2 linked regions of the Pararhizobium sp. A13 genome follow. The protein of the gene in region 1 interacts with the protein of each later gene in a pairwise test. Links are inferred from orthologs where the notes say so. Each region holds a gene or a part of one and is shown on either strand. Other genes may lie near its edges. The genes, in order: lpdA and odhB.

Region 1 (14,722 bases):
TTACATCAAGGAAGCGGCAAAGGTCGTAAAGCGTGCTCGCCTGACGACCGTCCTATTGCCTGGAATCGGCACGATCGAAGATCTGAAGCACGCCCGCGACGCCGGCATCAAATCGATCCGCATCGCGACGCACAGCACTGAGGCCGACGTGTCCGCACAACACATTGCAGCAGCGAAGGAAATGGGCCTCGACGTCTGCGGCTTCTTGATGATGTCGTCGGCGTGTAGTCCCGACGAGCTCGCCGCGCAGGCGTCGAAGATGGAGAGCTACGGCGCTGACGGCGTCTACGTCGCGGACTCGGCCGGCAACCTGACCATGAAGTCCATCGAGGAGCGCTTCAAGGCGCTTGACGAGAAGCTCCGGCCCGAGACCGAGCGCGGCATCCATGCTCACGAAAACCTGTCGCTGTCGGTGGCCAACTCCGTGACCGCGGTTCTCAACGGCGCCCGTCGCGTCGACGCCTCACTCGCGGGCATGGGGGCAGGGGCGGGCAACACGCCTATCGAGGCCTTCATCGGCGTGGCCAACCTGTACGGCTGGGAGCATACCTGCGATCTGTTCAAGCTGCAGGACGCCGCCGACGACCTCGTGCGGCCGATCCAGGATCGACCGGTTCGAGTGGACCGCCAGACCCTGACGCTCGGATACGCAGGCGTCTATTCGAGCTTCCTTCGCCACGCCGAACGGGTGGCGTCTGAGTTCAACATCGATCCGCGCCAGATCCTTGTGGAGATCGGTCGGCGACGCCTGATCGGCGGGCAGGAAGACATGATCGTAGACGTGGCGCTCGATCTTGTCCGCAGGGGCGGAAGCCCAACGTAACGACACCACGCCGCCCGAAACTCCGGACGCGACTTGCTGCAGGGCTCCGTTCTAGCGCGGACGTGAGCCCGCATGTCGATGAGCGCGTTCGGACGGGCTGCGGCACTGCCACGGGAGATGGAAAGATGCACGGCATTTCAAACAATTCGAAGATCCAGGTTGATGACGATCCGATCGAGACGGCCGACTGGCTGTCGGCTCTCGATTCCCTGCTGCGCCAGGGAGGGGACGCAAGAGCGCGCTTCATCCTGAACGAGCTCGAGAGCAAGGCTAAGGAACTCGGCGTAGTTCCCGACACGCTGCCGTACTCGCCCTATCGCAACACGATTTCGCTCGAAGCGCAGCCTCCTTATCCGGGCGACATCGACATGGAGACCCGCATCACCGCGATCATGCGGTGGAACGCGCTGGCGATGGTGGTTCGTGCGAACAAGGCCTATGGCGAACTCGGCGGCCACGTCGCGAGCTATGCCTCTGCGGCCGAAATCTTTGAGCTTGGCTTCAACCACTTCTTCCACGCCTCAAACCCCGACCACGGGGGAGACGTCGTTTTCTTCCAGCCGCATTCCGCACCGGGTGTCTATGCCCGCGCATTTCTCGAGGGGCGGCTGTCGGAGGATCATCTGAAGCACTACCGTCAGGAAATCGGCGGACCGGGGCTCTGCTCATATCCTCATCCGTGGCTGATGCCGGACTTCTGGCAGGTACCGACAGGTTCCATGGGCATCGGACCGATCAGCGCTGTGTATCAGGCGCGCTTCATGCGCTACCTGCGGGACCGTTCCATTCTCGACACCGATGGCCGTCACGTCTGGGGCGTCTTCGGCGACGGCGAGATGGACGAGCCAGAGTCGATCGCCGGGCTGTCCATGGCCGCGCGCGAGAACCTCGACAACCTGACCTTCATCATCAACTGCAACCTGCAGCGCCTCGACGGCCCGGTACGCGGCAACGGTCAGATCATCCAAGAGCTCGAGATGCTTTTCAAGGGCGCCGGCTGGAACGTCATCAAGGTCCTGTGGGGTTCTGAATGGGACCACATCTTCGCACGCGACGAGAATCACGCTCTCCTCAGGCGCTTTGCCGCGACCGTGGACGGCAAGTATCAAACGCTCGGGGCCAAGGACGGCGCCTACAACTTGAAGAACTTCTTCGAGGAGGACCCGGAAGTCCGCGCGCTGGTCTCCCATATGTCCGACCATGACATCGACGCGCTTAAGCGCGGCGGCCACGACTTCCGGAAGCTGTTCGCCGCGTTCAGGGCCGCCAAGGCAACCAAGGGCAGGCCGACAGTCATCCTCACGAAGACAAAGAAGGGCTACGGCATGGGAGGCGCGGGCGAGTCGCGCATGACCTCCCACCAGGCCAAGAAGCTGGACGTCGACGCGCTGCTCGCGTTCCGCGATCGGTTCGCGCTGCCGCTGTCGAACGAGCAGGTCGAGAAGCTGGAGTTCTACCGTCCAGCGGATGACAGCGCGGAACTCAAGTACCTGCAGGAGCGCCGGAAGGAGCTGGGCGGCTATCTGCCCGCCCGTCAGCGCAAGGCCGCGCCCGTCGCGGTCCCAGCGATGGCTTCCTATGCGGACTTCGCGCTGAAGTCCGACGGCAAGGAGATCTCGACGACGATGGCCGTCGTGCGCATGTTCGGCAACCTGCTGAAGGACAAGGAACTTGGCCCTCGCATCGTTCCGATAGTCGCGGATGAGGCGCGCACTTTCGGCATGGCTAACCTGTTCCGGCAGGTCGGCATCTACTCGCCCGTCGGCCAGCTTTACGAGCCGGAAGACGCCGGTTCCATGCTCTATTACAAGGAAAGCAAGGACGGCCAGCTCCTCGAGGAGGGCATCACCGAGGCGGGCGCGATTTCGTCGTGGACCGCCGCGGCCACATCCTACAGCGTGCACGGCACCGCCATGCTGCCCTTCTACATCTACTATTCGATGTTCGGCTTCCAGCGCGTCGGCGATCTGATCTGGGCGGCGGCGGACCAGCGGGCCCGCGGCTTCCTGATCGGAGCGACGGCGGGCAGGACTACCCTGGGCGGGGAGGGCCTCCAGCATCAGGACGGCACGAGTCATGTTCAGGCCGCCACCATCCCCAATTGCCGCGCATACGACCCGGCCTTCGCCTACGAGATGGCGGTCATCATTGATCATGGGATGCGCTCGATGCTCGAAGAGCAGAAGGACGAGTTCTACTACATCACCGCGATGAACGAGAACTATGCGCAGCCGTCGATGCCGAAAGGCGTGGAAGCGGACATCATCAAGGGTCTCTACCGCTTCTCAAGCCATGTTCCCGCGAAAAAGGGCGGCTCGGTCCGGCTGGTGGGGTCCGGTGCGATCCTGCCGGAAGTCGTGCATGCCGCGCAGATGCTGCGGGACGACTGGAACGTGGAAGCAGAAGTCTGGTCGGCCACGAGCTTCTCGGAACTCGCGCGCGATGCGAGGGAAGTCGAGCGCGCCAACCGCCTGCACCCGACAAGGAGCGAGAAGTCGTCCCATGTGGGCAACTGCCTGTCGGGGGCTGCGCCGATCATCGCCGCTTCCGACTACGTCCGGGCCTATCCGCAGCTCATCGCCTCATATGTCACCGCTCCGTTCACCGCGTTGGGCACGGACGGCTTTGGCCGCAGCGACACGAGGCAGGCGCTCCGGTCGTTCTTCGAAGTCGACCGCAACCACATCGTCGTCGCCGCGCTTGCTGCCCTCGTCCCGTCCGGACAGGTCACCGCGAAGCAGGTTGAAGAAGCAATCGAACGCTACGGGATCGCTTCCGACGCAGAAGCCCCCTGGACGGTTTGAGGACTGCAGGAACAACGTCATGAGCAACATACAAGAAGTAACGCTGCCGGATATCGGCGACTACAAGGACGTGCCCGTCGTCGAAATTTCGATCAAGCCCGGCGACGTGATCAAAGTCGACGACCCGCTCATCACTGTCGAATCCGACAAGGCGACGATGGAGGTGCCTTCTCCGGCGGCCGGAAAAGTCGTCGACCTCAAGGTCGAAGTCGGTTCCCGCGTGTCCAAAGGCTCGCTGATCCTCACTCTGGAGAGCGGCGCCAAGCAAGCGGAAGCCGCCACGTCCGCGCAGCTCGTCCACGCACCTGTATCCGCCGCGAAGGCGGAACCCGTCGCACCGCCCCCGGTTCGGATCGACCCGCCGGCTCCGGCAGCGGAACCCTCCGAGATTCGGACCAGCGCCAAGGCCCACGCGACGCCGTCGGTGCGCCAGCTCGCCCGCGAACTCGGCGTCGACCTAGTCCGGATCGTGCCGACCGCCCCCAAGGGACGCATCCTCCGCGAGGACGTGGCGGCCTTCGTCAAGTCCTCTTTGGCAGGAGGACCAGCTCCCGCCATCCAGGCAAGCGGCTCGATCGGCGCCGGCCTCCCGGCATGGCCCGCGGTCGACTTCGCCAAGTTCGGTCCGGTGGAGCGCGAGCCGCTCTCGAGGATCCAGAAGATCTCCGGTGGGAACCTCACCAGAAACTGGCTGACGATTCCTCACGTCACGAACTTCGACAAGGCCGACGTCACAGACATCGAAGAGTTCCGGGTTGCCATCAACAAGGAAGCGAAGTCGAACGACGTCAAGCTCACCATGGTCGCCTTCCTCATCAAGGCCTCGGCGCTGGCGCTCAAGGCGTTTCCGAGCTTCAACTCCTCGCTGGATGGTGACGAGGTGGTTCTCAAGAACTACGTCCATGTCGGCTTCGCGGCCGACACTCCCAAGGGGCTCATGGTGCCGGTGATCCGGGACTGCGATCGCAAGGGCCTAATCGCGATCGCCGGCGAGATGCGCGCGCTGGCAGAAAAGGCCCGTGCCGGAACGCTCTCCGGCATCGACATGCAGGGCGGCTGCTTCTCCGTATCCTCGCTCGGAGGCGTAGGGGGCGCCGGCTTTACGCCGATCATCAACGCGCCGGAGGTCGCCATCCTCGGGGCGGGCCGTTCCGCGACCGAGGCGGCATGGGATGGTAAGGCTTTCCAACCGCGTCAGATCCTTCCCATCAGCCTGTCATGGGACCACCGCGTCGTCGACGGCGTCGCCGCTGCGAAGTTTCTGGGCCATATCGCGTCCACTCTCGGCGATCTCCGCCGCGCCATGCTGTGAGGCCCGAGATGACCAGTATTCAGCAAATCCGCATACCGGATATCGGCGACTTCAAGGACATTCCGATCATCGAGATCCTGGTAGCGCCAGGCGACGAAATCGAGGTCGATCAGGCGATACTCACGCTGGAATCCGACAAGGCGACGCTCGAAGTTCCGTCACCCGTCAAGGGCAGAATCGAATCCTTGCTCGTGAAGCTCGGAGACCGCGTGTCCAAGGACAGCCTGGTCGCGACTATCTCGGCCACCGTTGCAGCGGCCTCGGCGGCTGCAGTCCCTGTCGCCCCCGAAGCCTCGACACCGTCGCCGGTGACCGAACCGAAGGCTAGCGAAGTTGCCGCCGACTACGACGTCGTCGTCATTGGCGGCGGGCCAGGTGGCTATTCGGCCGCGTACCGCGCCGCCGATCTCGGCCTCAAGGTCGCGATCGTCGAGCGGAACGAAACCTTGGGAGGCGTCTGCCTCAACGTCGGCTGCATTCCGTCAAAGGCGCTGCTGCATGTTGCTGCTGTCACAGAGGAGGCTATGACGCTCGCCGATCATGGCGTGACGTTCGCGGCTCCGCAGTACGACCTGGACAAGCTTCGCGCGTTCAAGGGCGGTACGGTGAAGAAGCTCACCGACGGTCTCGAACAGATGGCGAAGATGCGCAAGGTCACGATCGCTCGAGGAAATGCGACCTTCGCATCCAAGAACACCTTGTCCATCGAAGACGGCAGCGCAAGATCCGAGCTGAGCTTCCGGTCGTGCATCATCGCCGCCGGCTCTGCGCCCGTGCACCTTCCTTTCCTTCCGAACGACCCTCGAATCGTCGACTCCACGGGCGCCTTGGAGATTCCGTTCGTCCCGAAGCGCATGCTCGTCATCGGCGGGGGCGTCATCGGCCTCGAGATGGCGACGGTGTACAGTGCGCTTGGCGCCAAAATCGACGTCGTCGAACGGCTCGAGGGAATCCTCGCGGGCGTGGACCGGGACGCAGTCGAAGTCTGGAAGAAGCAGAACGCGCACCGCTTCGGCGACATCTTCCTGAGCACCAGTGTGATCAAGGCGGAAGCGTCGGACGAGGGGATCAGCGTCACCTTCGAGGGTGCATCCAACGAGACGCGCATCTACGATCTCGTGCTACAATCAGCCGGACGTCGTCCAAACGGCCGCTCTCTCGGGCTGGAGGCCGCCGGACTGGCCCCAGACGAGCGCGGGTTCATTCCCGTCGACAGAGAGATGCGGACCGCGCAGCCGCACATTTTCGCGATCGGCGACATCGCGGGCGATCCGATGCTCGCTCACAAGGCGGTCCACGAAGGACACGTGGCTGCGGAAGTGGCGGCCGGCCACAAAGCCGCCTTCGACGCCACGGTCATTCCCAGCGTCGCCTATACCAGTCCGGAGATCGCCTGGGTTGGGGTTACCGAAGGCGCGGCGAAAGCCGACGGTCTCGACGTCGGAATCGCCAAGTTTCCCTGGAGCGCGTCCGGTCGCGCGATCGCCAACGGCGCCGCCTATGGCAGTACCAAGCTTGTGTTCGACCAAGACACGCAACGCGTCATTGGCGGTGTGATCGTTGGCCCGAACGCAGGAGATCTGATCGGGGAGGTCTGCCTCGCTATCGAGATGGGCGCGGACGCCGTGGACGTCGGAAAGACCATCCATCCTCATCCGACGCTGGGGGAAAGTATCGGGATGGCTGCCGAGCTGTTCGAAGGAGTCTGCACCGATCTTCCGCCGGTGAAGGCGAAGGCCAGGAAATGACGCCCAATCGCTGACAACGCCAGAACTTCACTGACTAGGCGCGGATGTTTCCGTGCCATTTTTTGAAAGCGTGGGCGGAGGAGCGGCGGACAAAACTTTTTTCGGATTCCCGTCCAATATCGTACTCGAGAAGAGTCAATGCATCGGAAAGGGAGCGGAACCTCAACCAACCCGCTCAAGGTGATGCAAGATGTCGATCCTCAAGAACACTCTCGAGATTGCCGCCGCAAGCGTCGTCTTCGCCCTGATTGCGACGAACGCCAGCGCATCCTCCTACTGCCTCGGCAAGTACGAGGCCGCTGCCCGTGCCACGACCGCAGCATATGAGCCGCAATTGAAGGCCGTATGGGGCGAAATCAAGCGCGTGCAGGACGCGGGACTTTTTCGCGGTGATCCCTTTTTGTTCCCCAAGGTATTTTCCGGACGACCAAGCGCCCGGAAAAATTGGTGTTTATTGCTTCGTCCCAGACTTTAGAAGCTTGATGACATCTCTAAAGGAGCCACTGCGACTCAGACCCTGGGCTGAGCGACATTGGTAAGAAGCCCATCCATGTATTCGCAGCCCTCAGCCCTCAGCTGCACCCGCTCGTCGCGCCGCACGTGTCGCACTTCTCGCAGGTCCCGTTCCGCACCATCGTGAAGTTCTGGCACTCCGAGCACATGTTGCCCGTATACCCTTGAGCGATCGAGCGCATGCGGCGTTCGGCTTCCAGCTTCTTGGCGTCGGACTTGGCAGCAGCAGCTTCGGCGGCGGCCTTGTCGGAGAAGAGGGCGGTCACTTCGCTTTCGACCTCTTCGGCGATCTCCTCGGTCAGTTCGACGGCGCGTTCCTCGTAGTCGCGCTTGAAGGCGACGATTTCGGAGGTCGAGATGGCGGCGACCGGCTCGAGCTTGCGGGCAGCGCTGCCGGAGAAGGCGGTGACGTTGGCGCCGCCGGAGGCTTTGGCTGGGGCAGCGGTGGCTGCCCCCTTCGGCTCGCCGGCGGTGCGGTCGATCTGGCCGCCCTGGACGAGGGTCGGCTTGTGGCCGCGGGTCCAGCCTGTGGAGATCAGGTTGGTCTTGCCTTCCTGGATGCCCTTGCCGAGCGCCGTGTTGGAAAAGTCGGACGTATCGACATGGGCGAGGTCGTGGCGGTTGAGGTAGGAGACGGCGAGTTCGCGGAACACGTAGTCGAGGATCGAGGTGGCGTTCTTGATCGCGTCATTGCCCTGAACCATGCCGGCCGGCTCGAATTTGGTGAACGTGAAGGCCTCCACATATTCTTCGAGCGGCACGCCATACTGAAGGCCGAGCGAGATGGCGATGGCGAAGTTGTTCATCATCGCGCGGAAAGCAGCCCCTTCCTTGTGCATGTCGATGAAGATCTCGCCGAGGCGGCCGTCACCGAATTCGCCGGTGCGCAGATAGACCTTGTGTCCGCCGACGATCGCCTTCTGGGTATAGCCCTGGCGGCGGTTCGGCAGCTTTTCACGCTCGCGGGTGACCCGCTCGATCACACGCTCGATGATCTTCTCCGTGACCGTGACCGCCTGGGCGGCGGCCGGAGCCTGGATGAAGTCCTCCATCGCATCCTCGTCGTCCTCGTCCTCGATCAGCGAGGCGTTGAGCGGCTGGGAGAGTTTTGAGCCATCGCGGTAAAGGGCGTTCGCCTTCAGCGCCAGCTTCCAGGAGAGCATGTAGGCGGCCTTGCAATCCTCGACGGTCGCCTCGTTCGGCATGTTGATCGTCTTGGAAATCGCGCCCGAGATGAACGGCTGGGCGGCCGCCATCATGCGGATATGGCTTTCGACCGAGAGGTAACGCTTGCCGATCTTGCCGCAGGGGTTGGCGCAATCGAAGACCGGCAGGTGCTCGGCCTTCAGGAACGGCGCGCCTTCCAGCGTCATCGCGCCGCAGACATGGATGTTGGCGGCCTCGATGTCCTTCTTCGTAAAACCGATGTGCTCGAGCAGGTTGAAGCTCATATCCGTGAGCTGCTCGTCGGAGACTTTCAGCGTGCCCTTGAGGAAGTCGGCGCCGAGCGTCCACTGGTTGAAGACAAACTTGATGTCGAAGGCGGCCTTGGTGGCGGCGTTGATCGCCTCGATCTTGTCGTCGGTGAAGCCCTTGGCGCGAAGCGAGCCGGGGTTGATGCCGGGCGCCTGGTTGATGTTGCCGTGGCCGACGGCATAGGCCTCGATCTCGGCGATCTGGCTTTCCGAATAGCCAAGCGTGCGCAGCGCTTCGGGAACCGCACGGTTGATGATCTTGAAGTAGCCGCCGCCGGCGAGCTTCTTGAATTTGACGAGGGCGAAATCGGGCTCGATGCCGGTCGTGTCGCAATCCATGACGAGACCAATCGTGCCGGTCGGCGCGATGACGGAGACCTGGGCATTGCGGTAGCCGTGCTGTTCGCCGAGCGCGACGGCCTTGTCCCAGGCCGCCTTGGCATGGGCGATGAGGTCCTGATCGGGGCAATCGCCGTGGATGAGGGCGACCGGCTCGACCGAGAGCTTCTCATAGCCCTGGGTTTCGCCGAAGGCGGCGCGGCGATGGTTGCGCATGACACGCAGCATGTTGTCGCGGTTCGGCTTGAAGCCCGGGAAGGGGCCGAGCTTGGCGGCGATTTCCGCCGACGTCGCATAGGAGACGCCGGTCATGATGGCGGTGAGGGCTCCGGCGATCGCCCGGCCTTCCTTCGAATCATAGGGAATGCCGGAGGACATCAGCAGGCCGCCGATGTTGGCATAGCCGAGGCCAAGCGTGCGGTATTCATAGGAGAGTTCGGCGATTTCCCGCGACGGGAACTGCGCCATCATCACCGAGATTTCAAGCACGAGCGTCCAGAGGCGCACGGCATGCTCGTAATCGGCGATGTTGATGTTCTTGGTGGCAGCGTCCTTGAACTGAAGCAAGTTCAGCGAGGCAAGGTTGCAGGCCGTGTCGTCGAGGAACATGTATTCCGAGCACGGGTTGGATGCGCGGATCGGGCCGGCAGCCGGGCAGGTGTGCCAGTCGTTCATCGTCGTATTGAAGTGCAGGCCCGGATCGGCCGACGCCCAGGCGGCGTAGGAGATCGATTCCCAGAGGTCCCGCGCCTTCAGCGTCTTCATCACCTTGCCGTCCTTGCGGGCGGTCAGGTTCCAGTCGCCGTCATTCTCAACGGCGCGCAAAAAATCGTCCTTGAGCGAGACGGAGTTGTTGGAGTTCTGGCCGGAGACCGTGAGGTAGGCTTCCGAATCCCAGTCCGTGTCGTAGGTCTTGAACTCGATGTCCTTGTAGCCCTGCTTGGCGAACTGGATGACGCGCTGGACGTAGTTTTCCGGAACCTGGTCCTTCTTGGCGGCGCGGATTTCGCGCTTGAGGGCAGGGTTCTCGTTCGGGTCGAAGCAGGCGTCGTTATCACCGGAGCAATTGACGCAGGCTTTCATGATCGCCTTCAGGTGCTTGGCGACGATCTTCGAGCCGGTGACGAGGGCGGCGACCTTCTGCTCTTCCTTGACCTTCCAGTTGATGTATTCCTCGATATCCGGATGGTCAATGTCGACGACGACCATCTTGGCGGCGCGGCGCGTGGTGCCGCCCGACTTGATGGCGCCGGCGGCGCGGTCGCCGATCTTCAGGAACGACATCAGGCCCGAGGACTTGCCGCCGCCCGAGAGCTTTTCGCCTTCGCCGCGCAGATAGGAAAAGTTGGAGCCGGTGCCGGAGCCGTATTTGAACAGGCGGGCTTCGCGAACCCACAGGTCCATGATGCCGCCTTCGTTGACGAGATCGTCACCGACCGACTGGATGAAGCAGGCATGCGGCTGCGGATGCTCGTAGGACGACTTCGACTTGACGAGCTTGCCGGTGAACGGGTCGACGTAGAAATGGCCCTGGCCGGGGCCGTCGATGCCATAGGCCCAGTGCAGGCCGGTGTTGAACCACTGCGGCGAGTTCGGGGCGACGCGCTGGGTGGCGAGCATGTAGGCGAGTTCGTCGCGGAAGGCGAGCGCGTCGTCTTCCGAGGCGAAATAGCCGCCCTTCCAGCCCCAATAGGTCCAGGTGCCGGCCAGGCGATCGAAAACCTGGCGGGCGTCGGTTTCGGAACCGTACTGCTCGTCCTTCGGCAGATCCTTCATTGCGGCCAGGTCGGCTTCGGAGCGCCACAGCCAGGAGGGGACGGAATTTTCCTCGACCTTCTTCAGGTGCTTCGGAACGCCGGCCTTGCGGAAATACTTTTGGGCCAGAATGTCGGCCGCGACCTGGCTGAACTGCGCGGGCACATCAATGTCCGCCAAACGAAACACGATCGAGCCATCGGGATTCTTGATCTCGCTGATGGCCTTGCGAAACTCAATCTCGGCATAGGCCGACTGGCCTGCCTTGGTGAAACGACGTTCGATCTGCATTGTCCCTTGTCCTTTGTTTGCCGCATGCCCAAGGCTTCCGAAGCGCTGGGCAAAAATGTCCCCGTCCGGCTGCGCGGAGGATTGCACAGCCAGCTTTCGTTTTCCGCTCTATGTGGGAAACCCGTCTCGGGTTATCCTGTATCTTGTGCTGATTTTGGCTGCAAACACTAAATATAGTATTAACAACTTCTTTACGCCAGCTTTTTGTGACGTATTTGGCGTCAGGGGAGATCACAAAAAATAACCATCGCGACCGGCGGATCATCCACCGGGTCGCCTGAACACAGACGATTTTTTCTGAAATGAACCAGCCTCGTAAATTGTCCGGTCCCGCCGCCGCCGCAACGTGAAATCCATTAACGGCATCCTACCCGATTCCGTCAAGGGCTGGTTTGTGACCTAATTGTGGACACCAGATGTTGTGTGTACGCCCTGTGGAAAACGGGGACAGAAACCAAATCCAGCAAAATCAGACGCTTCGCCGGCTTACCTCCAGCGGCTTCCCGAAAGGCAAGCAGATTTTCGAGATTTTGCGGGTAAGAATTTACCGTAGCGATCATCCGCGATAGCCAAACAGGCGCTGTTGTGGGTCGGGGAAAAACTGATTCGGGGAAGCGGCTGACGCTTGAAAGCCCAGTTTCGTTTTCGATTCTAAACCGTTCTTCGGGAAGCCGTTTGGCCTGTCACAACGCGTCCAAATTGATGCCGACAGTGATCGTGCCGATCGGCTGGTGCGTCTGCGGATCGGACACCGTCAGGCTTGCTTGCGCTTGCAGCATCTGCGTCGATTCATCCTTCTCCGCCCGGTCAACGAAGAGCGTGCCGGGGCCGGCAAGATACGTCCTTTGCCATTTCAGTTCGTCGCCTTGCCAATAGTCGGAACTGGTCTCGCTTTCACCGATGCTCAGGCCCTTGGCATCGATGACGAAGATTTCGGTGATGGCGCCGCCCGAGGCTGCCTGCTTGCCCTTGAGGAATTTCGACAACGGGCTGCCCGTTACCGAATCAATCAGCGGCTGCGCATTGCTCGACAACTCAGCACGCCAGACGGCATCCATCCGATCGATGTCCGACGGCGTCAGATGCGCATGACGTTCATTGTGACCCTTCAACGCTTCGATGATGAGGGGATCTTCTGCCCATGGCCGGACATTGGCCTCGACATAGGTCGTGACAGGTCCGATGTGAACGTCGCCGGCCACCAACCCAATGACCGACAACGACCAGAGGCTTGAGCCAACAGCGACCGAAACGAGCGCCCTGCGTATGATAGTTCGTCCTCCCACTGAGAATCAGTAGCGCGCAAGCACGAGCTAGCGCTTCCGATTCTTGCCGCCGCAGCGGAACGCGGCGCCGGGCGGTTCAATTTATGAGGCCAAACCACTCAAAAATTAGATAACATTCGCTATCGCTCATAAATAAACCGGCGCCGCGCCCATGTATGGGCTGGACATCACGACTCGAAATGCGCGTTTGTCTCAGCCACGCGAGCCTTTCGCAATCGGCTCCTGATAGGTGAAGCCCATGTCCCAGGGGAAATAGATCCAGGTGTCCTGGCTGACCTCGGTGACGAAGGTATCGACCTGCGGCCGACCCTTCGGCTTAGCGTAGACGGCAGCGAAATGCGCCTTCGGCAGCATGGCCCGCACCACAGCGGCGGTCTTGCCGGTGTCGGTCAGGTCGTCGATGATCAGCACGCCTTGCCCACCATCGACCTTCAGTTCCTCCGAAATGCCCTTGAGCACATACATCTCACCCTGCGCGTCATAGTCGTGATAGGAGGCAACGCACACCGTTTCGATCAGGCGGATGTTCAATTCGCGGCAGACGATTGCCGCCGGAACAAGCCCGCCGCGAGTGATGCAGACGATCGCCTTCCATTCGCCGCCGTTGCCGGCAAGGCGCCAAGCGAGTGCACGCGCATCGCGGTGAAACTGGTCCCAGGAGACGGGAAATGCTTTATCGGGAAGTGACATTGCGAAGCTCCGGTTGATGGCGGCGTCTTAGTGTTCGGGAAGTGGTGCGGACGACGGGGGTCGAACCCGTACGGATTGCTCCGAGGGATTTTAAGTCCCTTGCGTCTACCAGTTTCGCCACGTCCGCGTGTTTTTCCTTTCAGACACTTGGCTGATTTCGTCAAGCAAATGTTTTCAGGCATTCCTCCGACAGGCATTCGTCGTCCGTTCTCGTCCTGCTTACCCTCTTTTCGCCTTGGCTTTATTTTTCACGGAGCAGGAATGGAACCGGGACTACGGCGGCCAACCAGACCGTAAGCGATCGGCGACGAAGGCGCGATCAGCCAAACGGTGATGCCGGAATCGGAAAAACCCCTCAAACGACAGGGTTATCCCAGTTCGACAGGCGCCCTATATTTCAGGTTCACCAGGAAACATGGAGGCGTGGTCGAGGTGTTACAGGAAATCCCATTAACATGGAAACCGATCCGAAATCGTTCCTTTGCCTGTATGCTCGGTCAGCATCAACTGGCCTATGTCTTGCAGCATCATGATCAAACGACCTGGAAATGGATGGTTTCCGGCTGCAACGGCACGATCCGCTACGACTTCCAGTCCGCCGATACCCTGGATGAGGCAAAAGCAGCTGTGCAGGCGAGCATCGATCAGTGGTTCCGTCAGGCGGGATTGCTGGACGTAGCAATCCCGTCTGAACGGCTTTCCACCATTCTGGGCGCTGCATAGCGCGTATTTCTGAAAAGCTAATTGACGATAGCTATCATTGATAACCTATAGTTGAATTATACTGATTGAATATCAGTCTTGACGCTTGCAATCCATGAACGGGGGTTCCGACCTTCTGCAAGCTGCAAAGTTGCTGGCCGACGCCAAGCAGGATTTCATGCTGAGCTATTTGATCTGCATGGCAATTCTGAAAGAAAATCAGACACGGAAGGATGGCGCCGCCAAGGTGGCGTAACGGCCAAATGGCCTGAGTTCGCGATCGCCAAAACGATGGACAATGATGCTGGTATCGGTGGGGCTTGGGGCTAATCTGAGTATTAGCCTTCTGCTTGCCGGCAACCAGGGGCGTGATTAACCCTACGCGTGAAGGTTAACCAGCGGTTTCGGTTGATGCGGCAGGCTATTGCAGCTTTAATCGCGATGCCGAGGGAGGGAAACTCGGCATTTTCAGCACCAAAAAATACGCCCCTCTTCGTCTTCGAAGAGGGGCATCCTGCCTGAATTTTCCGGCGTGCGCCTCTATATCCGCCTCAATAGTTCTAGTTGTCCTCGACAATTGCTTCGGGACGATCGCCGCCATCGGCGTGTTCGAAATGCCAGAGGCCGCTTGGATCCTGAAAGCTGATTTCCTCGTCGTCGCCGCCTACCTGCTGTTCGGCTGCTGCGGCCTTTGCCGCCGCCAAAGCCATCTCGCGGCTTGGGAAGGTCTCGGAAAAGACGTCGGCAAGCTTGTAGGCCCATCCGCCATCATGCTCAACGATCGCATATATCACTCTGGCCATTTCTTACTCCCTGGAGCGCGCCGCACTCGATTGCCTTGGCGGCGTCGGCATGACCGGACCGGAACAGCCCATGCAGGCGTTGTTCCAACTGCCGAAATGCGGGTCGCAGGTTTTTCCCATTTGCGTCCGGGCAGTCCAAGGTAGCACGAAATTCGCGTCGTTTGGTAGTTTCGCAACTGGG
Region 2 (14,597 bases), 2.6 Mb from region 1 along the record:
TCGTCCAGCTCTATGGCGAACGCCTGATCGCCGAGGGCCTGATTTCCGAAGGCGAACTGGAGAAGATGCGCGCCGATTGGCGTGCCCATCTGGAACAGGAATTCGAGGCGGGACAGGCCTACAAGCCGAACAAGGCCGACTGGCTGGACGGTGTGTGGTCGGGCCTGCGCGCTGCCGACAATCAGGACGAACAGCGTCGTGGCAAGACCTCGGTGCCGATGAAGACGCTGAAGGACGTCGGCCGCAAGCTGTCGGAAGTCCCGGCGGGCTTCAACGTCCACAAGACCATCCAGCGCTTCATGGACGGTCGCGCCAACATGATCCAGACCGGCGAGGGTATCGACTGGGCGATGGCGGAGGCGCTTGCTTTCGGCACGCTCGCGATCGAAGGCACGAAGATTCGCCTGTCCGGCCAGGATTGCGAACGTGGCACCTTCTCGCAGCGCCACTCGGTCCTCTACGATCAGGAGACCGAAGAACGCTATATCGCGCTTGCCAACCTGTCGCCGACCCAGGCTCGCTACGAGGTCATCAACTCGATGCTCTCGGAAGAGGCGGTGCTCGGTTTCGAATACGGCTACTCGCTGGCCCGTCCGAATGCGCTGACGCTCTGGGAAGCCCAGTTCGGTGACTTCGCCAACGGTGCGCAGGTCGTCTTCGATCAGTTCATCTCGTCCGGCGAACGCAAGTGGCTGCGCATGTCCGGCCTCGTTTGCCTCTTGCCGCATGGCTACGAAGGCCAGGGTCCGGAACATTCCTCCGCCCGCCTCGAGCGCTGGCTGCAGATGTGTGCGGAAGACAACATGCAGGTCGCCAACGTCACCACGCCGGCGAACTACTTCCACATCCTGCGCCGTCAGGTGAAGCGCGACTTCCGCAAGCCGCTGATCATGATGACGCCGAAGTCGCTGCTGCGCCACAAGCGTGCCGTCTCTTCGCTGTCGGAAATGGCCGGTGAAAGCTCCTTCCACCGCCTGCTTTGGGACGACGCCGAGGTCATCAAGGACGGCCCGATCAAGCTGCAGAAGGACGCCAAGATCCGTCGCGTCGTTCTGTGCACCGGCAAGGTCTACTACGATCTCCTGGAAGAGCGTGAAAAGCGCGGCATCGACGATGTCTATCTGCTGCGCGTCGAGCAGCTCTATCCGTTCCCGGCCAAGGCGCTTATCAATGAGCTCTCGCGCTTCCGCAATGCGGAAATGGTCTGGTGCCAGGAAGAGCCGAAGAACATGGGCGCCTGGTCGTTCATCGACCCGTATCTGGAATGGGTGCTTGCCCATATCGATGCGAAGTACCAGCGCGTCCGCTACACCGGCCGTCCGGCCGCCGCCTCTCCGGCGACGGGCCTGATGTCCAAGCACCTCGCCCAGCTCGCCGCCTTCCTCGAAGACGCGCTGGGCGGTTGAGAGGCAGCGCTCCATGGCCTATTTTCATCTGAAACTAGTGCCACCCCGCAGCACATTTCCTCATGACGCAACGCCTGAGGAAATGGCGGCGATGGAGCGACATTCTGCCTATTGGCGAGCGCAAGCCGATGCGGGACGCGCCATTGCGGTCGGTCCCGTCTTCGCCAAGGACGGTGCCTGGGGCATGGCGCTTGTGGAGGTTCCCGACGGGAATGCCGCCCAGGCGCTTGCCGACGGCGATCCGGTCATTGCCGCCCGCCTGGGCTTCCAGTTCGAAATTGCCGCCATACCCTCACTCATTCTCCGGCATGTCGCCGCACCTGCCGCATAACCGATAACGATCAAAGTCAGGATCTGAAAATGACCACAGAAATCCGCGTTCCTACCCTGGGAGAATCCGTCAGCGAAGCGACCGTCGGGACATGGTTCAAGAAGGTGGGCGACACCGTCAAGGCCGATGAGCCGCTGCTCGAACTCGAAACAGACAAGGTGACCATCGAAGTTCCGGCACCAGCCGCAGGCACGCTTTCCGAAATCGTCGCCGCCGCCGGTGAAACGGTCGGTCTCGGCGCGCTGCTTGGCCAGATCGCCAACGGTGCGGCCGGCGCCGTTTCTGCCGCGCCTGCAGCTGAAAAGAAGGTCGCTGCTCCGGCCGCCGCTCAACCGGCTGTCGCCGCTGCTGCTCCGCAGGTCGCCTCTGCCATGCCGGCTGCTCCGGCCGCCGCCAAGATGCTCGCCGAAAACAACCTCACCGCCGATCAGGTCGATGGCTCCGGCAAGCGCGGCCAGGTGCTAAAGGGCGATGTCATCGCTGCTGTCGCCAAGGGCCTTTCGACGCCGGCGGCTTCCGAGCCGGTCAAGATCGTGACCCGTGGTCCGTCGTCGACGGAGGACGCGCCGCGCGAAGAGCGCGTCAAGATGACCCGCCTGCGCCAGACCATCGCCAAGCGCCTGAAGGACGCCCAGAACACGGCGGCCATGCTCACCACCTATAACGAGGTGGACATGTCGGCGGTCATGGACCTGCGCAACCGCTACAAGGACCTCTTCGAGAAGAAGCACGGCGTCAAGCTCGGTTTCATGGGCTTCTTCACCAAGGCCGTGACGCATGCGCTGAAGGAAATCCCGGCCGTCAACGCCGAGATCGACGGCACCGACATCATCTACAAGAACTTCTGCCACATCGGCATGGCCGTCGGCACCGACAAGGGTCTGGTCGTTCCCGTCATCCGCGATGCCGACCAGATGTCGATCGCCGAAATCGAAAAGGATCTCGGCCGTCTTGCCAAGGCTGCCCGTGACGGCTCGCTCTCCATGGCTGACATGCAAGGCGGCACCTTCACGATCACCAATGGCGGCGTCTACGGCTCGCTGATGTCCTCGCCGATCCTGAACGCGCCGCAGTCGGGCATTCTCGGCATGCACAAGATCCAGGAACGTCCAGTCGTCGTCGGCGGCCAGATCGTCATCCGTCCGATGATGTACCTGGCGCTCTCCTACGATCACCGGATGGTCGATGGCAAGGAAGCCGTGACCTTCCTGGTCCGCGTCAAGGAAAGCCTGGAAGATCCGGAACGCCTGGTTCTCGATCTCTGAGAGGCACTGAAAAATGGACGCGGCAGCGCTGGCGGAATCGCCCTTCCTTTCGCTCCTCGCCTGGAGCGTTGTGCTGCTCGTCTTCCATGTCAGCCTGCAGGGCATGATGGGGACATTGGAACTCGGATCGGCCTGGAATGCCGGTCCGCGGGATGAGGAGAAGAAGCCGTCCGGCAAACTCGCCGGGCGGTCCGCACGGGCCTCCGTCAATTTTCAGGAAACCTATCCAGCCTTCGTCGGGCTGGCGCTCGCCCTTGCCATTACCGGTGATCCGACAGGCTGGGGCCTCATCGGCGCCTGGGCTTGGTTCGTTTTCAGGATTGCCTATATTCCGCTTTATCTGGCGGGCGTTTCCTATGTCCGCTCGCTCATCTGGCTTGGCTCGCTTGCCGGGCTCCTCATCATGGTATCGGCGCTCGTTTTCTGACAGGAAAGCGGACGCCTGACAGCGATAACCGGAGACGTGCCGTGCATCCCTATCTCTTCGAACTCGCATCGCTGATGGCGATCTTCTCCTTTGCCATCGTCTCTCCCGGCGCCGATCTTGCCATGGTCATGCGCCAGTCGCTGGTTCACGGCCGCCGCTCGGCGATCGTCACCTCCTTCGGCATCGGCACCGCGCTGATGTTCCATGTGACCTACACGATCCTCGGGCTCGGGCTGATCATCTCGCAGTCGATCTACCTGTTCAACATCGTCAAATGGTGCGGTGTCGCTTACCTGCTGTACATCGGCATCAAGTCTCTTCGTGCCGGCAGGACGGATATCACGGTCCAGGCCGATAGCGCGGATGCGAGCGAAAAACGGCAGTCGGCATTGAAAGCCTTCGGTCTTGGTTTTGCGGCCAATGCGCTGAACCCGAAGCCGGTCTTCTTCTTCCTGTCGATCTTCTCGACGGTGGTTGGCGCCCATACGCCGATCGCGGTGAAGTTCGGCTATGGCCTGGTCATGGCAAGCAGCCTGATCCTCTGGTTCGTCGGCGTCAGCCTGTTCATGACGACGCCGAAGATGCGCGCCGCCTTCTCGCGCGCCAGCCAGTGGATCGATCGCGTCAGCGGCCTCGTCTTCATCGCGCTTGGCCTGAAGCTCGCTACGGAAAAGGCAGCCTGAGCATGCGCCTCGCCGCTCCCGCATCGATCCTCTGTATCCTGCTGGCTGTGACGCCAGTGGCTGCGGCGGATTGCCTGCAGGAGCAGGCGATCTATGGCGATGCGGACGGCGCCTATGAATTGCGGTTCGAGCCCGTCGGCTCGGCCAGCGCCGCAACCAGCAACCATTTCAAGGTCAAGGTGGCGAAGACGGACCTGGTGCTGGATGGCATCGTCATGCAGTCGGGCGAACCCGTCCGGCCGAACGGCATGATCATGAACAATTGCCCGGAGGGCGACGTCACCGGCGACGAGATCGCCGCCTGCACCGTCTGGGAAGGCGTGATCTATTCCGTTGGTGCCGACGGCAAGGTTGGTTCCCTGCCTGAGGAGGGCAGGCAAGCGGCGGCGCAATTGCTTCTGCCCGATTTCGGCCCCGCCGTGCGCAACTCGTCCATCTGGGGCAAGGCGACTGTCGCTCCCTGGGATGTTCTGACTTTGAAGGGATGTGCCCAATGAAGATCAGCGATCAACCCGTCCTGCTGGTGACCGGCGGCAGCCGCGGCATCGGTGCAGCCATCTGCTTCTCGGCAGCCGAACAGGGCTGGGCTGTTGCCGTCAACTACGCCTCGAACCGCCCGGCCGCAGATGCGGTCGTCAAGGCGATCGAGGCGGCCGGTGGCAAAGCAGTTGCGATTGAAGGCGATGTCGGCAGCGACGCCGGGATCGCCGCGATTTTCGACGCGGTGGACAAGGCCTTCGGCCGCCTCGACGGGCTGGTCAACAATGCCGGCATCGTCGGGATGCCGGCCCGGATCGACGAGATCACGCCCGAGCGGCTCGAACGCATGCTGCGTGTCAACGTTTCCGGCTCGATCCTTTGTGCGGCGGCTGCCGTGCGACGCATGTCGGTCCGTCATGGCGGCAAGGGCGGCGTCATCGTCAATATTTCCTCGATGGCCGCGGTGCTCGGCTCGGCCGGACAGTATGTCGATTATGCCGCTTCCAAGGGTGCGATCGACAGCTTCACCATCGGACTGTCGCGCGAGGTCGCCTCGGACGGCATCCGCGTCAACGCGGTCCGTCCCGGCATCATCGATACGGAGCTTCACGCCTCCGGCGGTCTTCCGGACCGCGCCCGCGAGCTTTCGCCAACCATTCCCTTGAAACGGCCGGGCACCGCGCAGGAGGTCGCCGACGCCGTTCTCTACCTGCTTTCCCCTTCGTCGTCCTATGTAACGGGCGCCATTCTCAACGTCAGCGGCGGACGATAGCCGCTCTCAGGAAGGACCATTCATGGCTTATGATCTCATTGTTATCGGCACCGGACCCGGCGGCTATGTCTGCGCCATCAAGGCAGCCCAGCTCGGCCTGAAGGTCGGCGTCATCGAAAAGCGCGCCACCTATGGCGGCACCTGCTTGAACGTCGGCTGCATTCCCTCGAAGGCCCTGCTGCATGCCTCGGAAGTCTTCCACCAGACCGCTCATGGCATCGATGCGCTCGGCGTCGAGGTGCCGGCTCCGAAGCTGAACCTTGAGAAGATGCTCGCCCACAAGGATGCGACGGTAAAGTCGAACGTCGACGGCGTCGCCTTCCTGTTCAAGAAGAACAAGATCGATGCGTTCCAGGGCACCGGCAAGGTTCTTGGCGAAGGCAAGGTCTCCGTCACCAACGACAAGGGCGAAGAGCAGGTCATCGAGACGAAGAACATCGTCATCGCCACCGGCTCCGATGTTGCCGGCATTCCGGGCGTCCAGGTCGAGATCGACGAGAAGGTCATCATCTCCTCCACCGGCGGGATCGCGCTGGAGAAGGTTCCTGCCACCATGGTCGTCGTCGGCGGCGGCGTCATCGGCCTCGAGCTCGGTTCGGTCTGGTCGCGCCTCGGCGCCAAGGTGACCGTGGTCGAGTATCTCGACATGATCCTCGGCGGCATGGACGGCGAAGTCGCCAAGCAGTTCCAGCGCATGCTTGCCAAGCAGGGCGTCGATATCAAGCTCGGCGCGAAAGTGACCGGCGTTGAAAAGTCGGGCGCCGGCGCGAAGGTGACCTTCGAGCCGGTCAAGGGCGGCGATGCGGCGACGATCGATGCCGATGTCGTCCTGATCGCCACCGGCCGCAAGCCGTTCACCGATGGCCTCGGCCTCGCCAAGGCCGGCGTCGTCATGGATACGCGCGGCCGCGTCGAGATCAACAACCATTTCCAGACCAGCATTCCTGGCATCTATGCGATCGGCGACGTCGTGCGCGGCCCGATGCTCGCCCACAAGGCGGAAGACGAGGGTGTCGCCGTTGCCGAGATCATCGCCGGCCAGGCAGGCCACGTGAACTATGACGTCATCCCGAGCGTCGTCTACACCCAGCCGGAAGTGGCCTCCGTCGGCAAGACCGAGGAAGAGCTGAAGGCGGCAGGCATCGCCTACAAGGTCGGCAAGTTCCCGTTCACCGCCAACGGCCGCGCCCGCGCCATGCTGGCCACCGACGGCTTCGTCAAGATCCTCGCCGATCAGGCCACCGACCGCGTTCTCGGCGGTCACATCGTCGGCTTCGGTGCCGGCGAGATGATCCATGAAATCGCCGTTCTGATGGAATTCGGCGGCTCCTCGGAAGACCTCGGCCGCACCTGCCACGCCCACCCGACCATGTCGGAAGCGGTCAAGGAAGCGGCTCTGTCGACCTTCGCAAAGCCGATCCATATGTAATGAACAGGCAAAGGGGCCGTGACAATCAGCCCCTTTGCACCTCACCGTCGGGCGGCCTACCATCGTCGCATCCAGGGAGAGCACGCCGATGGTGCCGCGCAATCATCCAGTCCCCGTCACCTTGCCGCATCCGGCGCTGCCTAATGCCGACTGGGCGGATTGTTATGAATTGTGGGTTCAGGGCAAGGCACTGACGGCCACATCCGCCGCCGAGCAAACATTGGGTGATTTTCCAGCCTGGGTCCGCGCCTTGATGTGGCTGCGCAATGCGATGGTCAGCCCCTTCGGCCTGAAGGGCTCTGGTCATCATCCGGCAACCCCGCAGGATATGATCGGCTTCTTTCCTGTCCTATCCCGGTCGGACGAACAGATTGTCCTCGGCTTCGATGACACCCATCTGGATTTCCGCATCGTCGCGGATATTCGTCAAGTCGGAGATGCGGAACAGATCGTCAGCGTGACGACGCTGGTCTACCGAAAAATCCTTATGGGCAAGATCTACATCGCCGTGATCACGCCCTTCCACCGGTTGATCGTCCGCACGATGCTGCAGCGGTTGTCCCGCCCCGCGGTCCAGGCGAACGGATAGCTCTCAACAAGCTTTCGTCGCCCGAGCGGGAAGCGCTTGCCGCCCGCTCGGAAGCCCTTTTGGCTTATTGCAGTGTCCGCGCCTGCGCCGGCTGTGTCGCGATGGTCGAAACTTCGCTGCCCGGCGCGTGCTGATCGAGCCCTGTGGCCACGACCGAAACGCGGAACACGCCGTCCAGGCCCTTGTCGAAGATTGCGCCGACGACGATGTCGGCGTCCTCGTAGACCTCCTCGCGAATGCGGGTCGCTGCCTCGTCCACTTCGAACAGCGTCATGTCGGAGCCGCCGGAAATCGAGATCAGTACGCCCTTGGCGCCCTTCATCGACACTTCGCTGAGCAGCGGATTGGCGATCGCCGCCTCGGCAGCCTTGGAGGCGCGGCCGTCGCCGATCGCTTCGCCGGTTCCCATCATTGCCCGGCCCATGCCCTTCATCACCGATTTGACGTCGGCGAAGTCGAGGTTGATCAGGCCTTCCTTGACGATCAGGTCGGTGATGCAGCCGACACCCGAATAGAGAACGCGGTCGGCGATGACGAAGGCATCGGCAAAGGTGGTCTTCGCATCGGCGATACGGAAGAGGTTCTGATTGGGGATGACGATCACGGTGTCGGCCGCTTCGCGCAGCCGTTCGATGCCTTCCTCGGCTGCCTGCATACGCCGCTTGCCTTCGAAGCTGAACGGCTTGGTGACGACGCCGACGGTCAGGATACCGGCCTTGCGGGCGGCGGCGGCGATCACTGGGGCGGCGCCCGTTCCCGTGCCACCGCCCATGCCGGCGGTGACGAAGCACATATGCGTGCCGCCAAGATGATCCATGATCTCGTCGATCGATTCTTCCGCCGCCGCGCGGCCGACTTCCGGCAGCGAGCCGGCGCCGAGCCCTTCGGTCACCTGCGCGCCAAGCTGGATCAGCCGCGGCGCCTTCGACATGGTGAGCGCCTGCGCATCCGTGTTGGCGGCAACGAAGTCGGCGCCCTGAAGGCCTTCGGCGATCATGTTGTTGATGGCGTTGCCGCCGCCGCCGCCGACGCCGATGACAGTGATCTTCGGTCTCATCTCCGAAATCACGGGTTTCTTGATCTCTGACATCTCGTCATCTCCTTGGACGTGGTCGCTGCCCCGGCACGTATGGAAGCGCGTTCCGGGAGCTGCAACAAGAATGCGAAGCGGAGCGGGCGCGAATCAGGCCGCCGCAGGTTATGTCTGCAAAAAGGCAGAGAGACGGCGCGGGTGCAAGTGTGTGGTGCTTTGCGTGCGTAGCGATGAGCCGATTTGCAACGATTTTTGCATCGGACGGCACTCAAGCGCGAACCCTCGCTGTTCCAATACGGCGGCTATCGGGTATGCCAAGGTTCGAAGGCATTCGATGGTCGGCAGATGCAAAGAGTTGTCATGATGGATGCCCAGTTGTAGTATGGGAGCAGGTCCCTTTGGAGACCTGCAATACCGTACGGCGTGTGAAATCGTCACGCTCTGCCGCCCCGATGCTACATGCTTGCTGGCGAGCCAATTTGTTTGACCTGACACGAGCGCCTTTTTACAAGTCGAGGCGCCGAAAGCTTATTTTTATCCGGGCAGCAGACCAGCACATCCACCAGTTCAAATAGGATTCGCGTGGAAATTGTGGAGGAAGAAATGAGCAAACGTACAGTCACTGTCCTGTTCGCCGGGTGCTTGGCGCTGTCCGCCTGTCAGTCAACACCAACATCCCAGGCGGTCGCGGATCGCAACGCCGAATTCGGCTGCGTTGCCGGAACGGTTGGAGGCGCGATCGTCGGTGGTCTGATCGGAAGCACGATCGGCGCCGGATCGGGTCAGATCGCCGCGATCGGCGGCGGCATCGGCCTCGGAGGTTTCCTCGGCAACCGCTTGACATGTATGTAACGGAGGCGAGGTCTTGACCATGAAAAAGGCAGCCATGATCGCGACATTCCTCCTGTGCCAGACCGTTTTGGCTGGCGCGCAGGACCAGACGGCGTCCATGTACCAGGGGCAGAAGGACCGGCTTGACAGCAATTCCAACGGGACCGTCGAACGCTCGGAATATCAGGTCTTCATGACGACGGCGTTCACAAGCCTGGACAAGAACAAGGATGGCAGCTTGCAAGCTGCCGAAGTGAACAAGGTCTTGACCACCCAGCAATTCGCCCTCAGCGACGCCAACCGTGACGGTGTCGTTGGCCAGAGCGAATTCATGGATCGGGTCATGAATGACTTCACCGCGGCCGATCGCAGCGGGGACGGCAATCTGCAGTAAACTGCTGCCTCACGGTACACGATCCTCCCGGACGAAAAGATCCACTGGTGGATTTGCCGGGAGGTTTGATCAGGCCGGCACCGGTTTCCGCCCACGCAAGCAAATCGGCACGGCGGGTATGCGCCGCAGCTGGCGGTATTCGCAGGTCTTCAGTCGACCGCAGTGATTGTGAAACCGTCCTTGCGCAACAGTTCGATCACGCCCTCATTTCCCGGCAGGTGAAGCGCGCCCACGGCCATGAAGACGCTGCCGCCGTCGAGGATCGGCTTGGCACGGCTTGCCATGGTCTTGTTGCGGTCGATAACAATGCGTTGCTCGAAATCCGCGTAGTCGGTGCTGCTGTCGGGCGACTTCTCTTCCGAAACGGCCTTCATCAGCGGCATGACCATGCCCGTATCGCCGGTCAGATAGAGTTCCGTCGTCGTCTCCATCACGTCGGCAACGGTGTCGCCGAGATCAAGCGTCTCGATCAGCGCATCCAGATGAAACTGCACCGGCAGCGCATCCATCGCCTTCAGCTGCTCCACCAGCGTTTCCAGCCCCTTGAGCGCCTTGCCCTGTTTCAGCGCATCCTCCGCCAGTTTCTTGTCGAGGAACGAGGCGCCGGCCGCCTTGCGGCTCAGCTCGCAGGCGGGAAGGGCGACGAAGCTGGCGATCATCCAGGGCTTCATCTTCGCAACCAGCGTCAGCGGAATGCCGCGCCGCTTCAGGCCGGCCGTCAGTTTTTCCTGTTCGTCGGCCTCGAGAAAGTCCTTGATCGACCTGCCGTCGGTGAACATGGTCAGTTCCGGCCGCATCAGCAGAGCCGCGGCCGCCTTGCGGTCGTCAACGATCTCGTCGGATTCGACGATCACGGTCTTTGCGGTTTCATACGCCTCGCTTGCACCCTTCGGCATGGCGAGCACGCGCGGATCGGTGACATGCATGGTGCCGAGCAGGTAAGAGGGCGCGAGCCCCGCCTTCTTGATTTTCCAGAAGATGCCCCTGCCGTTCGGCACGGCGGCGGCTTCCTTTTCAAGCGCCGCAAACCGCGCCGGGTCCGACGCCCGCATGTCGGCGATCAGGTTCTTGCCGCCACAGGCATCCTGCGCCGCATGGGCCGGCGAGAGGGAGAGAAGCGTGACAATCAGGCTGAGAGCAAACAGCACATGCAGCGTTGCGATCAGGGCGAGGATATTGTCGCCGAATTTTCCCGCCATGGCGCGTGCCGGCTTTGGCAAATGCTGAAACATTGTCGATCCTGTTTACGATAGGCTCATCGCACCGACCCTAACCGTGCAAGCCTCACGGCACGTTTAACAAAGCTGGTTAATGCTCCGACGAAGGCGAAATTCAGGCGCGCGGATGCGCCCGGTCGTAGATTTCCAGCAACCTTGCCGAATCGACGCCGGTGTAGACCTGGGTGGTCGAGAGGCTGGCATGGCCGAGCAGTTCCTGGATGGTCCGAAGATCGCCGCCGCCCGCCAGAAGATGCGTGGCGAAGGAGTGGCGCAGCGCATGCGGCGTCGCTGTATCCGGCAGGCCGAGCGCACCGCGCAGCCTCTGCATATCGCGCTGGATGATCGCCGCCTGCAGCTTGCCACCCTTGGCGCCGCGAAACAGCGGGCCGTCCTGCGCGAGCGGATAAGGGCAGAGTTTTTCGTATGCCCGCACGGCATCGATGGCTGCTGCGATCAGCGGCACCACGCGGGTCTTGCCACCCTTGCCGTGTATGCGCAACGCCGTCGGCGCGCCTGAAAAATCTGATGGTGTCAGGTCGAGCGCCTCGGAAATGCGCAGGCCGCAGCCGTAAAGCAGGGTGAGCACGGCGGCGTTGCGCGTGGCGATCCAGGGCTCGTCGGCAAGCTGCGCCTCGCTGGTGACAACGGTCAACGCGTCCTTGTCGGTCAGCGGTTTCGGCAGCGACTTCGGTTGTTTCGGTGAGCGAACGGCAGCAGCTCCCGCTGCATTGGCAAGCCCTTTCTTTTCCAGATGCCGCAGGAAGGAGCGAAGTCCCGCAAGCCCCCTGCCGAGCGTTCTCGCCCCCGCGCCGTCTCTGCGTCGCGCCGCGAGAAAGCCGCGCAGATCGGCCGGTCGCAGGGAACTGATGTCGCTCAAGCGCGCCGGGCCGGCCAGATGTCCTGTCAGAAAATGCAGGAACTGCCGCGTGTCGCGCTCATAGGCTTCGACGGTCTTGTCCGACAGGCGCCGCTCCCGGCTCAGCCCCGACAGCCAGCGCTGGCGCTCCTCCATCAGTTCCGGATGGCCGATGATCAGCAGTTCGTTCACGCTTGCTTTCCTGATGTCTGGCCTGATGTCTGGTTGTCGCAACTCTGCGCCGGATGCCGTTATGTTTTTCCTAATGGCCCTTGGAAATTGTCATGTTGGGATCATATTCAACTGCGATAGCTGAGGGCGGACGAGGCGGGATAAAGATGGCAAGACGCGATTCGGCAACCGGTTTCACGCATTTTGCGGAGGCAATCGCCCTGGTTTCGCAGGGCCAGCCGGGCCATATCGTCGATGCGCTGATTGCCGAGCGCGGACAGCGTATCGTCAAGCATCCGCTTTGGCCGGTGATGCGGCCGTTTCTCTATACGGTCCTGAACTATCGCAAGGCGATCGAATTCGCCGATAGCGTCGCCAACCTGCCAGGCTATCAGGCCTTCCAGTATTTGAGCGATATCCTCGCTCTCGATATCCGCGTTCGCAACGCAGAGCGTATTCCGCAAAAGGGCGGCTTCCTGCTGGTCAGCAACCATCCGACCGGGATTGCCGACGGCGTAGCCGTCTTCAATCTCCTGAAACAGCGCCGTCCCGACATGATGTTCTTCGCCAATCGCGATGCCATCCGCGTCAATCCGCGCCTGGTCGAAATGGTCATTCCGGTCGAATGGCGCGAGGATTACAAGACGAAGCTGAAGGCGCGCGAAACGCTGCAGGTTACCAACCGGGCGATCTCGGAAGGCAAGGCAACCGTGCTTTTCCCCTCGGGTCGCATCGCCTATTGGGCGGATGGCAAGCTCAACGAGCGCCCGTGGAAGACTTCGGCCGTTGGCTTTGCCCGCAAGTACAACCTGCCGATCCTGCCGGTCCATATGTCGGCGCGCAATTCCGGCCTGTTCTATTGGCTTGCCAAATGGTCAACCGAGCTGCGCGACATGACGGTGTTCCACGAACTCCTGAACAAAAAGGGCGACCTCTTCGACTTCACCATCGGCAATCTCATCGGGCCGGATGCGCTCGATGGCGATCCGGCCGAGGTGACGCGGGCGCTGGAGCGACACACGGTCTTTGATCTGGCGCGGGATGGTGATGCCCGCTTTGAGCTGATGCTTCGCCGAGCACTCGCTTAGGCCTTAGTGCGAAGATCGCCGCGCGCCTCCAAAGACGTGGAAATCATGCCTGTCAAAGGAGCTGGCGTGGCCACAAGCACCTGTAAGGAAAGCATAAATTCCCCGTGATTAATAACGGCGTAACAATTATCATATAATTTAACGTTTATATGAGGACGTTGCCGTAGCTACCCCTGCCGAGGGCGGCTGGCCGCATGACGCCTAACGGTCCCCGCCGGTGAAATCCGGAATCTTTCAAACTGATATTTTATTATTGTCCCGTCGCCGGGGCCGCTTTCGCGCGGCAGCAGCCTGTTTTATCGGAGGATTGTATGAAGCTCACCATTGCTCGCGGGCTCTTGATTTTCGGCGCAATCGTTGTTGCCGGTCTGGTGCTGTCCATCGGCATTAAGACATATGCTTTCAACAAATTGCGCGTGAACGGACCCGTCTATACGCAAGTCATCTACGGCAAGGATCTCATCGCGGACATCCTGCCGCCGCCTCTGTACACGGTCGAGTCCTATATGCTGGCGATGGAGGCGGCTGCGAACCCCGAATTTGCCAAGGCGAATCTCGACAAGATCGCCGCATTGAAGAAAGCCTTCGATGATCGGCGTGTCTACTGGAAAGCCTCGACGGCCCCCGCCGCGCTGATGGCGAAACTTGAAAACGACGTCGTGGCGCGGGGCGATCTCTATTGGGAGGTCATGGAGAAAAAATTCGTGGCCCCCCTCCAGGGCGGCGACGCAGCCACGGCCGGACAAGCGTTGGCAGAGCTCAAGACGAGCTTCCATCACCACGAGACTGCGGTAAACGAACTCGTCGCCATGGCCGACGCATTTTTGAAAGAGCAGGAAGCGGGCGCCACCGCCGAAACCGCAGTGCTTTCTGCTGCCGCCCTGATCAGCTCGACCGCCTCCGTTTTCCTGCTGCTTGCCGGTCTTTGGTTCTTCCGCCGCCGTGCGGTACAGCCGCTGGCGGCGATGTCGTCCTACATGCAGACGCTTGCCGCCGGCGACTATGGCCGGGACGTTCCCTATGCGGGCCGCTCGGACGAGATCGGCGCGGTCGCAAAATCCGTCGCCATCTTCCGCGAGGCGGCGATCGAGCGGCGCAATGCGCGCGCGCGCGCCGACGACGAGCGCCGGCAGCAGGACGAGCGTGACGCCGTTCTTGGCCGTCAGAAGGATGCCGAGGAGGCAAGGCGCCTGCAGGTGATCGAGCAGGTGACGCGCGGGCTGGAGCGCCTGTCGAACGGCGATCTTTCGGTCCGCATCGAACAGCCGTTTGCCGCGGATTACGAAGAGCTGCGGACGGAGTTCAACGGCAGCGTCGAACGCCTGGCCGAGACGATTTCCACTGTACTGCACACCTCCGCGCGGCTGAGGACCAATTCCTCCGAAATTGCCGGTGCAACCGACGATCTGGCGAAACGGACGGAGTTGCAGGCAGCTTCCCTCGAGCAAACCGCGTCGGCCTTTGACGAAATCACCGTCACGGTGCGCAACTCCTCGGAGCGTGCGCGTGAAGCAAGCACGGTGATGGCCGCGGCAAAAGACGGCGCGGAGAAATCGGCCCTCGTCGTGCGGGACGCTGTTGCCGCCATGGAGCGGATCGCCGGTTCGTCGACGCAGATTCGC

What was found.
Region 2: the proteins of lpdA (region 1) and odhB interact in binary tests that used the Escherichia coli proteins (3 or more experiments, as listed by UniProt). The link is inferred for Pararhizobium sp. A13 from one-to-one orthologs.

The regions. Positions count from the first base shown.
Region 1 is NZ_CP149510.1:3,199,501-3,214,222, reverse strand. Bases 4,325-7,317 are described here. They hold lpdA (dihydrolipoyl dehydrogenase), read left to right. Parts: upstream 4,325-4,947; coding sequence 4,948-6,687; downstream 6,688-7,317. Other genes in these bases: WI754_RS15860 (vitamin B12-dependent ribonucleotide reductase), read right to left, coding at 7,260-7,317; WI754_RS15865 (hypothetical protein), read left to right, coding at 6,878-7,162; aceF (dihydrolipoyllysine-residue acetyltransferase), read left to right, coding at 4,325-4,939. Outside these bases: dmpG (4-hydroxy-2-oxovalerate aldolase), read left to right, coding at 1-823; mdeB (alpha-ketoglutarate dehydrogenase), read left to right, coding at 949-3,627; more of aceF, read left to right, coding at 3,524-4,324; more of WI754_RS15860, read right to left, coding at 7,318-11,060; WI754_RS15855 (hypothetical protein), read right to left, coding at 11,744-12,262; gpt (xanthine phosphoribosyltransferase), read right to left, coding at 12,539-13,036; WI754_RS15840 (hypothetical protein), read left to right, coding at 13,460-13,759; WI754_RS15835 (DUF2188 domain-containing protein), read right to left, coding at 14,299-14,541. UniProt on the Escherichia coli protein: Lipoamide dehydrogenase is a component of the glycine cleavage system as well as of the alpha-ketoacid dehydrogenase complexes.
Region 2 is NZ_CP149510.1:641,519-656,115, reverse strand. What follows is about bases 1,017-3,884. They hold odhB (2-oxoglutarate dehydrogenase complex dihydrolipoyllysine-residue succinyltransferase), read left to right. Parts: upstream 1,017-1,766; coding sequence 1,767-3,002; downstream 3,003-3,884. Other genes in these bases: WI754_RS03085 (LysE family translocator), read left to right, coding at 3,471-3,884; WI754_RS03090 (MAPEG family protein), read left to right, coding at 3,016-3,429; WI754_RS03100 (YciI family protein), read left to right, coding at 1,420-1,737; WI754_RS03105 (2-oxoglutarate dehydrogenase E1 component), read left to right, coding at 1,017-1,406. Also shown: more of WI754_RS03105, read left to right, coding at 1-1,016; more of WI754_RS03085, read left to right, coding at 3,885-4,112; WI754_RS03080 (hypothetical protein), read left to right, coding at 4,115-4,609; WI754_RS03075 (SDR family oxidoreductase), read left to right, coding at 4,612-5,364; lpdA (dihydrolipoyl dehydrogenase), read left to right, coding at 5,387-6,793; WI754_RS03065 (DUF2867 domain-containing protein), read left to right, coding at 6,882-7,382; cell division protein FtsZ, read right to left, coding at 7,447-8,472; WI754_RS03055 (hypothetical protein), read left to right, coding at 9,019-9,267; WI754_RS03050 (EF-hand domain-containing protein), read left to right, coding at 9,287-9,640; WI754_RS03045 (TraB/GumN family protein), read right to left, coding at 9,790-10,872; WI754_RS03040 (tyrosine recombinase XerC), read right to left, coding at 10,973-11,908; WI754_RS03035 (1-acyl-sn-glycerol-3-phosphate acyltransferase), read left to right, coding at 12,055-12,975; WI754_RS03030 (methyl-accepting chemotaxis protein), read left to right, coding at 13,287-14,597. UniProt on the Escherichia coli protein: E2 component of the 2-oxoglutarate dehydrogenase (OGDH) complex which catalyzes the second step in the conversion of 2-oxoglutarate to succinyl-CoA and CO(2).